3 regions of the Acidovorax sp. SDU_ACID1 genome follow, and region 1 is predicted to be linked to each of the others. Evidence: predicted binding sites of a transcription regulator. Region 1 holds the regulator's gene; each other region holds the start of a gene.
The links. The regulator HrcA, encoded in region 1, represses chaperone genes, less so after heat shock. The targets are predictions, from matches to a motif close to TTAGCACTCNNNNNNNNNGAGTGCTAA.
Positions count from the first base shown of each region.

Region 2: groES (co-chaperone GroES) is a predicted target of HrcA. The motif match lies at 1,809-1,835, and genes of this name have one in related genera.
Region 3: rpoH (RNA polymerase sigma factor RpoH) is a predicted target of HrcA. The motif match lies at 2,643-2,669, and genes of this name have one in related genera.

Region 1 is NZ_CP152342.1:3,373,183-3,378,018, forward strand. It holds gene AAG689_RS16550 (GNAT family N-acetyltransferase) at 1-1,861, opposite strand, end outside; tRNA gene AAG689_RS16555 (tRNA-Ile) at 2,466-2,542, opposite strand; gene hrcA (heat-inducible transcriptional repressor HrcA) at 2,593-3,597, opposite strand; gene AAG689_RS16565 (recombinase family protein) at 3,697-4,266, opposite strand.
Region 2 is NZ_CP152342.1:3,594,488-3,599,323, forward strand. It holds gene AAG689_RS17685 (mannose-1-phosphate guanylyltransferase/mannose-6-phosphate isomerase) at 1-1,253, opposite strand, end outside; gene AAG689_RS17690 (DUF2304 domain-containing protein) at 1,250-1,627, opposite strand; gene groES (co-chaperone GroES) at 1,921-2,211, shown strand; gene groL (chaperonin GroEL) at 2,264-3,904, shown strand; gene AAG689_RS17705 (hypothetical protein) at 4,096-4,359, shown strand; gene AAG689_RS17710 (hypothetical protein) at 4,356-4,646, shown strand; gene AAG689_RS17715 (PepSY-associated TM helix domain-containing protein) at 4,643-4,836, shown strand, end outside.
Region 3 is NZ_CP152342.1:299,690-304,525, forward strand. It holds gene AAG689_RS01375 (Crp/Fnr family transcriptional regulator) at 1-540, opposite strand, end outside; gene AAG689_RS01380 (Bug family tripartite tricarboxylate transporter substrate binding protein) at 635-1,606, opposite strand; gene rpoH (RNA polymerase sigma factor RpoH) at 1,673-2,611, opposite strand; gene cutA (divalent cation tolerance protein CutA) at 2,779-3,033, shown strand; gene AAG689_RS01395 (hypothetical protein) at 3,018-3,101, shown strand; gene AAG689_RS01400 (EAL domain-containing protein) at 3,098-4,836, opposite strand, start outside.

The DNA.
Region 1 (4,836 bases):
GGCCGCGGGTGGACTCATAGAAAAACATCAGGTGGCCGCGCGCGAAGACCTTTAAGGACTGTGGGGCGCTCAGGTAGTGACGCTGCTGGTACAGCAGCGCCTTTGCGCGCGGCAGCAACTGCATCTGCTCCAAGTGGTCGAGCAAGTGCTCGGCATAGTCGCGCTGGATCGGGACGAGCACGGCTGGTCGGCCCGGCAGGCACAGCAGCGCGGGCGACAGCAAGGTCTCCAACGCAAAGGCCGTCACTTGCGTGCGTTGTCCGTCCGGGCGCATCAGCTCGATATACTGGTCGGCCTGCCGGAAAACGGGCATGGCCGTAGGGAGCGTGATGTCGCTCACAGCCTGCAGGCGAGTGCGCAGCGCCGACCAGTTATGCGGCAGCAGCGCCGCATGCAGCGACACCTTGTGAAGTGCCTGCGTTTCGGGCGTTCCTGTGAAACCCATTTCCAGCGCTACCTCTCGCACGCAGGCCTGGGCGGGCGCCAGGTTCAAACGCATGCGTTGCACCTCCTCGCGGGCGCATCCCATCAGGTGAACGATCATCAGCCTTGCGGCGTCTGGCGCACATGACACATGCTCGTCCACGGCCAAGCTGGCCTCCCAGGTTCCCCCGCGCAAGTTGCTGGGCCACATCAGGTAGCCGATGACGCGATCGCTTTCGAGCACGACGCAGCGATGGCGCGCCCGGCTGCTGCCGTCGTCTGCCGCCCACACCGTGGTCTGATCGGCCAGCGATACACTCAGGCTCGAGAGTAGCGCGCGAACCTGCGCCTCGCGCCCAAGCGCAAGCGGCACCAGCGACAAGGTGTCTCGCGTGCTGGCGGTCACCGCGCCGATGCCTGTGTCCAACTCTCCCAGGATCTTGAACGCAGAGGGCGAAAGCACTTCGATTCCATAGCGCTGACGGAGCAAGGCCGCGGCGTCGCGGATGTCCCCATCGCTGGTGACCAGCCCCGCCAAGTTGTGATGGATGACCGTGCCCAGATGCCGTAGGTCGGAGTGGTCATTGGCGGTCAACGCATCTGCGGCGAAGCGTTCTGGAAAGATCGCCGGTGCGATCTCATGGGTGAGCCGCGCCATGACGTCGTCCGGTGGCACGGAAAACTTTGGAAAGACCTGACCCAGACCCTGCATGGGGTCGGTCTTGGCGCTCGTAGCCGAGCGCTTGAGCTCGGCATCGAACTCCGTACTGAGGGCAAGGCGGCAGACCCCCAGGCGCTCAAGCGCGAAGAGATCGACTACGTCCTGGTGGCGCGCGCGGCGCGGCCCCAGGTCGAAGATCACATTGAGGTCCAGAAGGTAAAGCTTGGTGGCCGTGCACGGGTCGGCCGCCAGCCCCAGGGGATCACGATGAGTCAAGCCGCTGGCGGCGAAGAGTTGCTGCGTCGGCAACTCATGGCTGCGCAGGACCAGGGTTCGCCCGCGTGTCTTGCCGCCAGGCGCGGTGCCATGCGCATAAAAACCTTGGCTCTCCCAGAACTCCTGCGACTGCCGCAAGTCTTCGGCCACCCGTGCGCTGATGGCAATGTAGTTCAAGGCACTGAGCTGCGCCTTAAGTGCGTCCAGCATGCGCTGCGCAACGCCGTGGCGTCGGTGGGCCGCATCGACATGAATCTGCATGACATAGCCACGCGGAAAGGTGGTGGCGAACAGCAGATGCCCCGCGTAGCGCACGTCACCGTCCTTACCGGCCACTGCCACGATCAGCCGCTCGGCGATCGCGGCTTCCTGGTAAACCTTGCGCGCGTACCAGCCCAAAGCGGGCCGATCGCTTTCCGCGGCTAGGACCACTTGCTCCACCAAGGGCAACACGTCTTGGCGTTTCAAAAGCAACGCGATAGTGAGGGGTTCAGAGCTCATGCTGTCATCTCTCCACCTGTGGCGAACGATGGAGGTGACTGTATCCAAATTGTTACGTCTCGCGATCAGGAGACTTTGTACGAGCGCTTCATATAGGCAGATCAGCGCGCGGGAGCGACATGGAGAAAACCGGACGATGAAGACGGCGGCCATGCGGTCACTGTATATTTAAACAGTTTTTTGGTCAATTTGTCAGATATAGCAGTGACCGCCTAACTGATCTGGCTCTTGCAACTGTAGCTGTTGGTCGAAGCAGTCGTTCGTAGTTGGATACACAACCGGCGGCTCGCAGCCTGAAGCCGCCGTCCCCGGCGCGACAATCTGCCGCACAGTGATGTACCTTGCAATCTGCTTCACAAGCTTGCCGTGCCAACGTGATGACACCTACTGCCGTGTGGCATTACCTTGGTGCCCCTCGTTAGCCTGCGCCCCCTCTTCTGCCTTACTTTTCACGCCCGCGACCAAACAAGCCTAAGCCCCCACCATGGACTCTTTTGTTGCTGGGCTGGGTTGTCCCAAGCAAGTTGCCTACAAATCGCCTACAAACAACAGAAAAAAGAAAACCATGCTATCAATTAAGCAGCATGGTTTCCTTATGTGCACTTGGTAGGGCGTGGCGGACTTGAACCGACGACCAAAGGATTATGAGTCCTCTGCTCTAACCAACTGAGCTAACGCCCCAGGGTTGCGCCAGCGCCTCGTCGGCAGGGCAGCGGGCGCTATTGTAGGGGTTACTTCCGGTGGCTCAGGGCGTTGGTGACCAGCTTGGAGGTGATGTCCACGATCTGGATCATCCGGTCGTAGGGCATGCGCGTGGGGCCGATCACGCCCAGTGTGCCGACCACCTGGCCGTCGACCTCGTAGGGCGCGCTGACGACGGACAGTTCCTCAAATGGAACGACCTGGCTCTCGCCGCCGATGAAGATGCGCACGCCCTCGGCCCGGCTGGAGATGTCCAGCAGCCGCAGGATCTGCGTCTTTTGCTCGAACAGGTCGAAGGCCCGGCGCAGGTTGCCCATGTCGCCGGAGAAGTCGCTCACCGCCAGCAGGTTGCGCTCACCGGAGAAAACCACCTCCTCCTGGGATTCGGACATGGCCTCGGTGCCCACGTTGACCGCCGCCTGCATCAGCACGGCGATTTCGCGGCGCAGCGTGTCCACCTCGGACTTGAGGCGCTCGCGCACTTGCTCCATGGTCAGGCCCGCATAGTGGGCGTTGAGGAAATTCGCGGCTTCCACCAGTTGCGATTGCGCATAGTCCGACTCGGTGAAGATCACCCGGTTCTGCACGTCGCCGTCCGGCGAGACGATGATGACGAGCAGCCGCCGCTCGGACAGGCGCAGGAACTCGATGTGCCGGAACACCGATGCGCGGCGCGGCGCCATGACCACGCCCACGAACTGCGACAGGCTGGACAGCAGCTGCGCCGCGTTGGCGATCACCTTCTGCGGCTGCTCGGGCCGCAGTTGCAGTTCGGGCAGTTGCTCCTTCTGCACGGTGAGCATGGTGTCGACGAAGAGCCGGTAGCCCTTGGCCGTGGGAATGCGCCCAGCAGAGGTGTGGGGGCTGGCGATCAACCCCAGCTCTTCCAGGTCTGCCATCACGTTGCGTATCGTGGCAGGCGACAATTCGAGGCCCGATGCCCGCGACAGGGTTCTGGAACCCACTGGCTGTCCGTCGGCGATGTAGCGTTCTACCAGCGCCTTCAACAACAACTTGGAGCGGTCATCGAGCATCGAATCATTCTAGTCATGTACCTGAAACAAATAGCCCGGCCATTCGGGCTATTTTTTTGGGCAAAACCGGGGCCGCGCCCCGGTACCGCATGAACCCCATCATCGCCAGCGGCCACGCCTTTCAAAACGGTGGATCGTATCGCGCAGACAGGACACCGTAACACCCCACAAATCCGCAAGCTGCGCCTGAGACAACACACCCGAGCGCCACATGGCCACTATGTGCGCCACATCCTCATCCGGGATAGTGCGAGCCCTGCCCCAGACCTTGCCACGCGCACGTGCAGCAGCCTGCCCAGCCATGACCCGCTCACGAATCATCGAGCGCTCCAATTGCGCCACCGCGCCCAGCACCTGAAACGTGAACTCACCGAACGGACTGGTCGTATCAAGCGGCTCAGTCAAGCTACGGATACAAGCGCCCGCGCCCTTGAGCCGCCCCTGAATAGCAAGCAGATCAGGCAGGCTGCGCGCGATCCGGTCCAACTTCCACACCACCAACGTATCACCCGTACCCAGCAACGCAAGGGCGCGCTGCAACTCAGGCCGAGGCCCTACACCCGAACCCGACTCCACGAAAACACGCCGCACGCCGTGCCGCTCCAACGCATCACGCTGCAGCGCCGTATCTTGATCTTGCGTGGACACACGGGCATACCCCACCAGCATCCAAACTCCTACGCATCACCGGGAACGAAAAGAGAAAAGGGGCCACCCGCACCCATACCCCCAAGCGCTAACAACCAAGCCTAAATTGCCTGTCCCGCGCCTTCTTTCGCTCCTCCCTAATTCGCTCCAAGCTGTAATGCGTACTGCCTTGCCGCCCCTGCGCATCAAGAGCGCGAATTCTCTGATCCAGGAGCCTACATTCCATCTCATCACGAAGGCCTGGAGCAGGACGAGCTGTGACAGACGCCGACGAACGCGAAGATGAAGGTACGGCGCGACGATCCCGCTCCAACGCATCCGCAGCACGCTTTTGACTTCGCGCGATCCGGAGCTGATCCTCCCAAGGCATTCCAATGGGCACACGCTCCTTGCGAACCAATGACCAGCCCCGCGTAGAACACGGCTTAGGCAACCAGAACAACCCATCGCCCGCCGTACGGCAGAGATAAACCAGCGTGCTACTAGGCCCAGAGGGATCGGAAAGCGCCGGGGACACGTCCACCGTGACAGCACCCGGGCAAGGCTCAGTGCTGTAAGCATTGCCACACCGGAAAACCTGCGCGTCAGATG
Region 2 (4,836 bases), 220 kb from region 1:
CCCTTGACGACGATCCAGTGCTCGGCCCGGTGGTGATGCATTTGCAGGCTCAACTGCGCGCCGGGATTGACCACGATGCGCTTGACCTGGAAGCGCTCGCCGCTGTCGATGCTGTCGTACCAGCCCCAGGGCCGGTGCACCTTGCGGTGGGTGGAGGCCAGGCTGCGCTTCTGCACCTTCAGTTCCGCCACGATCTTCTTGACGTCCTGGGTCTTGCGCTTGTCGGCAACCAGGATGGCGTCGGGCGTTTCGACAATAACGAGGTTGTCCACACCCACGGCGGCGACGAGGCAGGTTTCGGAGAACAGCAGGCTGTCGCGGGTGTCGATAGCGAGGGTCTGGCCGGTGTGGGCGTTACCCTGCGCATCGTGGGGCAGCACGTCCCACAGGGCGTCCCAGGCGCCCAGGTCGGACCAGCCGGCGTCCAGCGGCACGACGCGGGCGGGGATGCCCAGAGCCTTGTTGCCGGGTAGGTGTTCCATGACGGCGTAGTCGATGGAGTCGGAAGGGCAAGCAGCGAAGGTGTCGCCGTGGGGCCGGATGAAGTCCAGGTCACGGCTGCTTTGCTCGATGGCGGCCCGACAGGCTTGCAGCATCTGCGGCTGCAGTGCGGCCATGGCCTTGAGCCACTGGTCCGCGCGCACCATGAACAGGCCGCTGTTCCAGAAATAGTTGCCGCTTTCCACGTAGGCCTGGGCCAGTTCCAGACTGGGCTTTTCGGCAAAGCTCTGGATGGCGAAGGCGTTGCAGCCGTCGATGGCTTGCGCCTTCTGGATGTAGCCATACCCCGTTTCGGGACGATTGGCCACGATACCGAAAGTGACCATGGCTCCGCCTTTCGCCAACTCCCACGCGGTCTGCACGGCGCCGTGCAGTTGGGCCACGTCGGTCATGACGTGGTCGGCGGGCATGGCCAGCAGTACGGCATGCGGATCCGCGACCAGGGCGGCCAGGGTCAAGGCGGGTGCAGTGTTGCGCCCGACAGGCTCCAGCACCAGCCTGGCGCCGGAGATACCGGCCTCCTGCAGTTGCTGGGCGGCCAGAAAGCGATGCTCGCTGTTGCACACCACGATGGGTGCGGCCTGGGGTATGTGCGGCGCCACGCCGTCCAGCCGCTTGGCGGTGTCTTGCAGCATGGAGACGCCGTCGCCACCCAGTGCCAGGAACTGCTTGGGGTAGGTTTCGCGCGACAGCGGCCACAGGCGGGTGCCTGAGCCCCCGCACAAGATGACGGGAAGCAGGGGAGAAGTCATGTTGATGAAGAATCAGGGGAAGAGTGGGATGCCTGCTGGAGGTTTTCGAGGTCGGCCTCCAGCATCGCCAGGCGCTGATTCAGCCGGCGCACGTCACGCTCGATGCGGGTGTTGAGCATGTCGGCATGCAGGGCCTTGAGCACCAGCACGATGGAAGCCAGCAGCAGTAGCAGCGCTGGCGGATAACTGAAGCCCGTCCACCCGGCCAGCCGGTCGATGAGCCCGGGCCAGGCACCCAGCACTGCGGCTACGGCTGCCAGCATGACCCAGAACAGGCCATGCATCAAATACAAGTGGTCTCGGCGCACGAGGTACAGAATCAGTACCGCCAGGCCGATCCCTAAAAGAGCTGTCGTAAGTTGCATGGATGCCATTGGTCCCTCGATCGCCTTGCGGGGATGGAGGAGTGGCGGGAAGGAACCCTGACCACCCAAGCGCCCCCGATCTCAAGTGTGCCTCGGCACGGTTTCCCGAGGCTCCAGGATTGTAAATGCGGTGCGTTGCGCACAGATTTCGGGCGTCCGGGCCTTGAAAACACCCAGAACGCCCGTATCATTAGCACTCGCTGCAGATGAGTGCTAACACCTCTCTGCCGGGTTCCGAAGCGCCCGCCCCCGCGGGCGCGTTGTCGATAGTCGTAAACCTTTTGTCCTCTAGGAGAGATGCAATGAACCTTCGCCCCCTGCACGATCGCGTGATCGTCAAGCGCCTGGAAAACGAAACCAAGACCGCCTCGGGCATCGTGATCCCCGACAACGCTGCCGAGAAGCCCGATCAAGGCGAAGTGCTGGCCGTGGGCCCCGGCCGCAAGAACGACAAGGGCGACCTGATCGCCCTGAACGTGAAGGTCGGCGACCGCGTGCTGTTCGGCAAGTACAGCGGCCAGACCGTGAAGGTCGATGGTGACGAACTGCTGGTCATGAAGGAAGACGACCTGTTCGCGGTCGTCGAGAAGTAAGCCTTCGGCACTTCTTCATCCCTTCCCTGTTTACTGAATCTGGAGAATTGAAATGGCAGCAAAAGACGTAGTTTTCGGCGGCGAAGCCCGCGCTCGCATGGTCGAAGGCGTGAACATCCTGGCCAATGCGGTCAAGGTGACCCTGGGCCCCAAGGGCCGCAACGTGGTGCTGGAGCGCTCGTTCGGCGCCCCCACGGTGACCAAGGACGGCGTGTCCGTGGCCAAGGAAATCGAACTGAAGGACAAGCTGCAGAACATGGGCGCCCAGCTCGTGAAGGAAGTGGCCTCCAAGACCAATGATATCGCCGGTGACGGCACCACCACCGCCACCGTGCTGGCCCAGGCCATCGTGCGCGAAGGCTCCAAGTACGTGGCCGCCGGCCTGAACCCCATGGACCTCAAGCGCGGCATCGACAAGGCCGTGGTGGCCCTGGTGGAAGAGCTGAAGAAGGCTTCCAAGGCCACGACCACCTCCAAGGAAATCGCCCAGGTCGGATCCATCTCCGCGAACTCCGACGAGTCCGTGGGCAAGATCATCGCCGACGCGATGGACAAGGTGGGCAAGGAAGGCGTGATCACCGTCGAAGACGGCAAGTCGCTGGACAACGAGCTGGACGTCGTGGAAGGCATGCAGTTCGACCGCGGCTACCTCTCGCCCTACTTCATCAACCAGCCCGAGAAGCAGTCCGCCGTCCTGGACAACCCCTTCGTGCTGCTGTACGACAAGAAGGTGTCCAACATCCGCGACCTGCTGCCCACGCTGGAGCAAGTCGCCAAGGCCGGCCGCCCGCTGCTGATCATCGCTGAAGAAGTCGAAGGCGAAGCCCTGGCGACGCTGGTGGTGAACACGATCCGCGGCATCCTGAAGGTCGTGGCCGTGAAGGCGCCTGGCTTCGGCGACCGCCGCAAGGCCATGCTGGAAGACATCGCCATCCTGACGGGCGGCAAGGTGATCGCCGAGGAAGTGGGCCTGTCGCTGGAGAAAGTGACGCTGGCCGACCTGGGCCAGGCGAAGACGATCGAGATCGGCAAGGAAAACACCACGATCATCGACGGCGCCGGCGCTGCCGCTGACATCGAGGCGCGCGTCAAGCAGATCCGCATCCAGATCGAGGAAGCCACCAGCGACTACGACCGCGAGAAGCTGCAAGAGCGCGTGGCCAAGCTGGCCGGCGGCGTGGCCGTCATCAAGGTAGGCGCTGCCACCGAAGTCGAGATGAAGGAAAAGAAGGCCCGCGTGGAAGACGCCCTGCACGCCACCCGCGCTGCGGTGGAAGAAGGCATCGTGGCCGGCGGCGGCGTGGCCTTCCTGCGCGCCAAGCAAGCCATCGGCGAGCTGAAGGGCGACAACGCCGAGCAGGACGCCGGCATCAAGCTGGTGCTCAAGGCCATCGAAGCGCCCCTGCGCGAGATCGTGGCCAACGCCGGTGGCGAGCCCTCGGTGGTGGTCAATGCCGTGCTGAACGGCAAGGGCAACTACGGCTTCAACGCCGCCAACGACACCTACGGCGACATGCTGGAAATGGGTATCCTGGACCCGACCAAGGTGACCCGCACGGCCCTGCAGAACGCCGCTTCCGTGGCCTCGCTGCTGCTGACGACCGAAGCCATGGTGGCTGAGGCTCCGAAGGACGAAGCCCCCGCTGCCGGCGGCATGCCCGACATGGGCGGCATGGGCGGCATGGGCATGTAAGCCTCCCGCTCGCCCGGGCAAACCAGCCCCGCAGTGCGCAAGCCTGCGGGGCTTTTTCTATGGTTTTGATAGCTGCCAGCGCTTGATGGACAAGCGCTGATGGCTCTTTTCGCCCACGACCTCCACATCGGCCAGTAATGATTTGTATGTAAAATTGATATCCATTCTCATTATTGTTCTGGATTGCTTCCATGTGGATCGGTATCTTGCTGGCCGCCGTCTGCGGCGGGCTGTTTCTGTGCGCCACGCCCCGCGTTGAGGGGCCGCTCCAGGGCTGGCGCGGCACGGTGCTGGGGCTGATGGTGCTGCTGTTGGCCGTGTGGCAGACGCAGGCCGGCGGCCTGGGCCTGGCGACCTCCACTGCCCTGGTGCTGGGCGTGGCCATGTTGGTCCTGCCCTGCCTGAGCTGGTGGCAGGCCGCGCGCCGCCGCACCGCCAAGGCGGCCGCCCGATGAGCCGCGGCGCCCACGACAAAGCCGCGCCGCGCCACCTGCTGTTCAAGGGTTTTACGGGCTTTCTCCTCGGCTTTCCGCTGGCGCTGTGGCTGAGCTGGCTGCTGATGTACGGTGGCCTGCTGCCCGCCTATCTGCCGGTGCGCGACCAGATCGCCATGTGGCTGGCGGTGCTGCTGTGGTGCGCCGCGCCGTGCGTGGCCTTCCTGGCACAAAGCCGCAAGCAGTGCGCGGCCGCTTTCCTGCTGGCCAACGTGGCGGCCTTCGCCGCCTGGAAGGTGCTGCAATGAAGGCGCAGACCGTCAAGGACTACCTGGCCGTCCACACCTGGGTCGGCATTCTCTGCGGGCTGGTGCTGTACATCGCCTTCTACGCGGGCGCCTTCTCCATGCTGGAGGCCGAGATCACCCGCTGGACGCAGCCGCCCGCGCCCGCATCCAGCGCGGTGAGCAACGACGGCGACGCGCTGGCCGCCACCTT
Region 3 (4,836 bases), 2.1 Mb from region 1:
GGTGTGGCTGGGCAGGCGCACGAGCGTGCTGCGCTGCAGGCTCGCCAGCTGCAGCAGCGCGCCCGCCAGTTGCCCGGCGGTGCTGCGGATACGCACCACGCGCGCCCAGTCGGCCAGCTGCGCGTTGATGTCGGCGCATTCCCAGGCCAGGGCGAACAGGAATTCCGCATCCGCCAGCGCCTGCGTGCCCACGGCGGCCACGGCCACCTCGCACACGCGCCCGGCCGACAGCGCCTGGCACGACAGTGCCTCCGGCCGCTGCAGCAGCGCCATGCCGCCGAGCAGCTGGCCCCCGCCGAACATGCCCACGGGGCGCTCCACGCCGTCGTCCCCGCTGCGCAGTGCGAGCACCGTGCCCACCTTGATGACCTGGAAGGTGGCGGCGGCCCGGCCCTGCTGCTGCAGCCGGTCGCCCTTGTGGAAGGAGCGCTCCGCCACATGCGGGCTCCAGCGCTGGCGCACGGCTTCGCGCTGGCGGCCCAGCAGGCATTGATTCTGGCAGGCGCAGGCCAGGCAGCCCAAGGGACGTTCGACGGTCATGGCGGGGGTGGATCGCTGTGGTCGGGAAACCCGCGATCATTGCCGCCTCTTTGCTGCATTGCAACAAAATGTAGCGCTATCCCGTGCCCTGGAATCACTCCGCCTTGATCTGGCGCAAGCGAATGATCTCGCCCAGCGCCCGGGTGTCGGCCTGGATGCGGTTGGCCAGCCCTTCGGTGGAGGAGCCCACCGCCTGCCAGCCCTGCTGGAACAGCTTGGCGCGCACCTCGGGGCTGCGGGCGATGCCGCCGATCAGCGCCGCCAGGCGCGCGCGCACCGGTGCGGCCATGGCCGCGGGCGCCGCGAAGGCGTTCCACATCTCGAGCTGCACGCCTTGCACGCCGGCCTCGGCCAGGCTGGGCACGCCGGGCGCGAGCGTGCTGCGGCCTGCGGAAGTGACGCCGATCAGCCGCAGCCGGCCCGCGCGCTCCTGCGCCAGCGCCAGCGCCGGCGGCAGCAGCGCCATCTGCAGCTGCCCGCCCAGCATGGCCGTGGCCACCTGCGGATAGCCGGGGTAGGGCACGTGCACGGGGTCGATGCCCGTGCGCGCCTTGAGCAGTTCCATGCCGAGATGGCCCACGGTGCCCACGCCGGGTGTGCCGTAGCTCCAGCGGTCGCCGGCCTGGCGCGCCGCCGCGAGGAAGGCGCGCGCGTTGCCGGACGCAGGCACGCCGTCCTGCCCCACGGGTGCCGTCAGCAGCAGTGGCGAAGTGCCGAGCAGCGACAGCGGCGCCAGGTCCCGGGCGGGGTCGTAGGGCAACTGCGGGTTGAGCAGCCTGGCGATGGTCAGGTTGCCGTTGATGAACAGGCCCACCGTGTGCCCGTCCCGCGCCTGGGCCACGGCATGGGCGGCGATGTTGCCGCCCGCGCCCACCTTGTTCTCCACCACCACGGGCTGGCCCAGCGCCTGCGCCAGCGGCTCGGCGAAGGTGCGCGCCGTCAGGTCGGGGGAGGAGCCGGGCGGAAAGCCGACGATGATGCGCAGCGGCCTGGCGGGCCAGGCGTCTGCGAAGGCGCTGGGAAGGGCGAGGGCCGGGGCCAGGGTCAGCAGGGTGCGGCGTTGCATGGCGCGTTCTGGGGGTGCAAAGAAAAACGCGCAGCCTGAGGGGCTGCGCGTTCGGTGGGGAGCCGGTCAGGCGTATTCGGCCAGCGCCTTCTTCATCTTCTTCATGGCCGCGACCTCGATCTGGCGGATGCGCTCGGCGCTCACGCCGTACTCGGCCGCCAGCTCGTGCAGCGTCATGCCGCCGGAGCCGTCGTCCTGCACGTTCAGCCAGCGCTCCTCGACGATGCGGCGGCTGCGCGCGTCCAGGCTTTCCAGCGCGGTGGCGATGCCGTCGGTCGCCAACATGTCGCGCTGGCGCGTCTCGATCATCGCGGTGGGTTCATGCGCCGCGTCGGCCAGGTAGGCGATGGGGCCGTAGGCCTGCTCGCCATCGTCGCCGGGCGTGGGGTCCAGCAGCACGTCGCCGCCCGACAGGCGCGTTTCCATCTCGATGACTTCCTCGCGCTTCACGTTGAGCTGCTCGGCCACGAGGTCGATCTCATGGTCGGACAGCGTCTCGCGGTGCGTGTCGGCATCCAGTGCCTCGGCCTTGAAGCCCTGCTTCATCGACCGCAGGTTGAAGAACAGCTTGCGCTGGGCCTTGGTGGTCGCCACCTTGACCATGCGCCAGTTCTTGAGGATGTATTCGTGGATCTCCGCCTTGATCCAGTGCATGGCGTAGCTCACCAGGCGCACGCCCTGGTCGGGGTCGAAGCGCTTGACGGCTTTCATCAGGCCCACGTTGCCCTCTTGGATGAGGTCGCCGTGCGGCAGGCCGTAGCCGAGGTATTGGCGCGAGATCGATACCACCAGGCGCAGGTGCGACAGCACCAGGCGGCCGGCGGCCTCGACGTTGCTGTCTTCCTTGAGCTGGCGCGCATAGCGCTGCTCCTCCTCCTGCGTGAGCAGGGGGATGCGGTTGACGGCAGAGATATAGGCGTCCAGATTACCCAGCGGGGGAACCAGGGCCCAGGGGTTGGCGGGCGCCAGCGTCGTTGTCGCGGTGGGTGCAGTCTGGAAGGCCATACCGGGAGTCCTTTCTTGCATGGGGTTCATATTAGCACTCCGTTAGAGGGAGTGCTAAAGGCGGAGTTCCCGTGTGGATGCAGGAAATCGCCCACAGAGGGAAATAAGGTAAAAAGCGGCTCCAGCGCTTATCCATAAAGCGCAAGCAGCTATCAAATTGGAAGTCCATGACCGCCATCATCGCCGTCGTCACCACCACCGTCGCCAGCGCGGCCGATGCCCGGCGGCTGGCCTCGGGTGCCGTGCAGGCGCGGCTGGCCGCCTGCGTGCAGGTGGAGTCCATCGCCTCGCACTACGTCTGGCAGGGCGCGCAGCATGAGGACGCCGAGTGGCGCCTGGCGTGCAAGACCCTGCTCGAGGCGGCGCCCCCCTGCGCGCCTGGCTGCGGGCGCAGCATCCCTACGAGGTGCCGCAACTGCTGACCCAGGTCGTGGAAGCCGAGGCGGATTACGCGCAGTGGGTGGCCGGGCAGGTGGACGGCGGGCTCTAGGTCGCTTGCGGCACCGACGCGCGCGCGGCCTGCTCGAACTGCGCCAGCTCCATCGGCCGCCCGAACAGGTAGCCCTGGAATGCGGTGCACCCGTGTTCCAGCAGGAACTGGTGGTGCGCGGCGGTTTCCACGCCCTCGGCGATGACCTGAAGCCCCAGGCTGCCGGCCAGCGCGATGATGGTGCGCGCGATGGCGGCGTCGCGCGGGTCCTGCAGCACATCGCGCACGAAGCCCTGGTCGATCTTGATCTGTGCGAGCGGCAGGCGCTTGAGATAGCCGAGCGAGGAATAGCCGGTGCCGAAGTCGTCCAGCGAGAAGCCCAGGCCGTGGGCCTGCAGCGCGTGCATGGTGGCGATGGCACCCTCCACGTTGTGCAGCAGCAGGCTTTCGGTCAGCTCCAGCTTGATGCGCGCCGGGTCTGCGCCGGTGGCCTGCAGCAGCGCGGCGACCTGGTCCACGAAATCTTCCTGCAGGAACTGGCGGGCGCTCACGTTGATGGCCAGGTTCAGGTGCCGCAGGGCCGGGTCGTTCCGCCACAGGGCCTGCTGGCGCAGCGCCGTCTCCATGACCCAGTGGCCCAGCGGCAGGATCAGGCCCGTCTGCTCGGCCAGCGGGATGAATTCGGCGGGCGAGACCATGCCCTGCTCGGGGTGGCGCCAGCGTACCAGCACCTCGGCGCCGGTCACCCGCCCGCTGCTTTCCACCTGGGGCTGGTAGAGCAGCAGGAACTGCGCCTCGCGCAGGCCGTGGTGCAGCTCGGCCTCCAGCAGCGCGCGGCGGTTGACGGCTTGCTGCATGTCGGGGTCGAAGAAGCGCAGCGTGTTGCGCCCGGCGTCCTTGGCGCGGTACATGGCCATGTCGGCCTGCTTGAGCACCTCGTCCACCGAGTCGGGCACATGGGCCAGCAGCGTCACCCCGATGCTGGCGGCGCCGTGGTAGGCGTGGCCGTCCAGGTTGTAGGGCTGGCGCAGGCGGTCCAGGAAGTGCTCGCACAGCTCGCGTGCCTGGGCGGCGGCCTCGTGCGCATCGGTGCCCAGGTGCTGCAGCACGATGACGAATTCGTCGCCGCCCAGGCGCGCCACGGTGTCCTGCGCGCGCACGGCGTCGGACAGGCGCTGGGCGGCCTGGCGCAGCAGCAGGTCGCCCACCTCGTGGCCCTGGGTGTCGTTGAGGGTTTTGAAGTTGTCCAGGTCCACGAACAGCACGGCGGTGGTCTGGCCCGCGCGCGCGCCGCTGGCCAGCACCTGGCGCAGGCGGTCGGCCAGCAGGCGGCGGTTGGGCAGGTGCGTGAGCGCGTCGTGGAACGCCAGGCGGTGGGCCTCCTCCTCGGCGGCCTTGCGGCCGGAGACGTCGATGTCGATGCAGAACATCTCCGGCGGCTGGCCGGGCACCTGGATGAAGGCGTGGCTGGAGAAGACGTGGACCGGCGCGCCACCCTTGCGCTGCAGCTGCAGCTCGCCCGAGGGGATGGGTACGCCGGTGGCGAACATGCGCGCCATCTCCGCGCGCACGCCATCGTGCATCGGCGGCGGGATGATCAGCTCCAGCAGGCTGCGGCCCAGCGCTTCGTCCTGCGTGTAGCCGTAAATTTGCTCGGACGCCTGGTTCCAATAGGTCGTGGTGCCGTCGGCCCGGTAGCCCTGCACCGAGATGGAGGGGATGTTGCGCAGCACCGTGCGAAAGCGCAGTTCCGATTCGCGCAGGGCGCTTTCGGACTGCTTGCGCTCGGTGATGT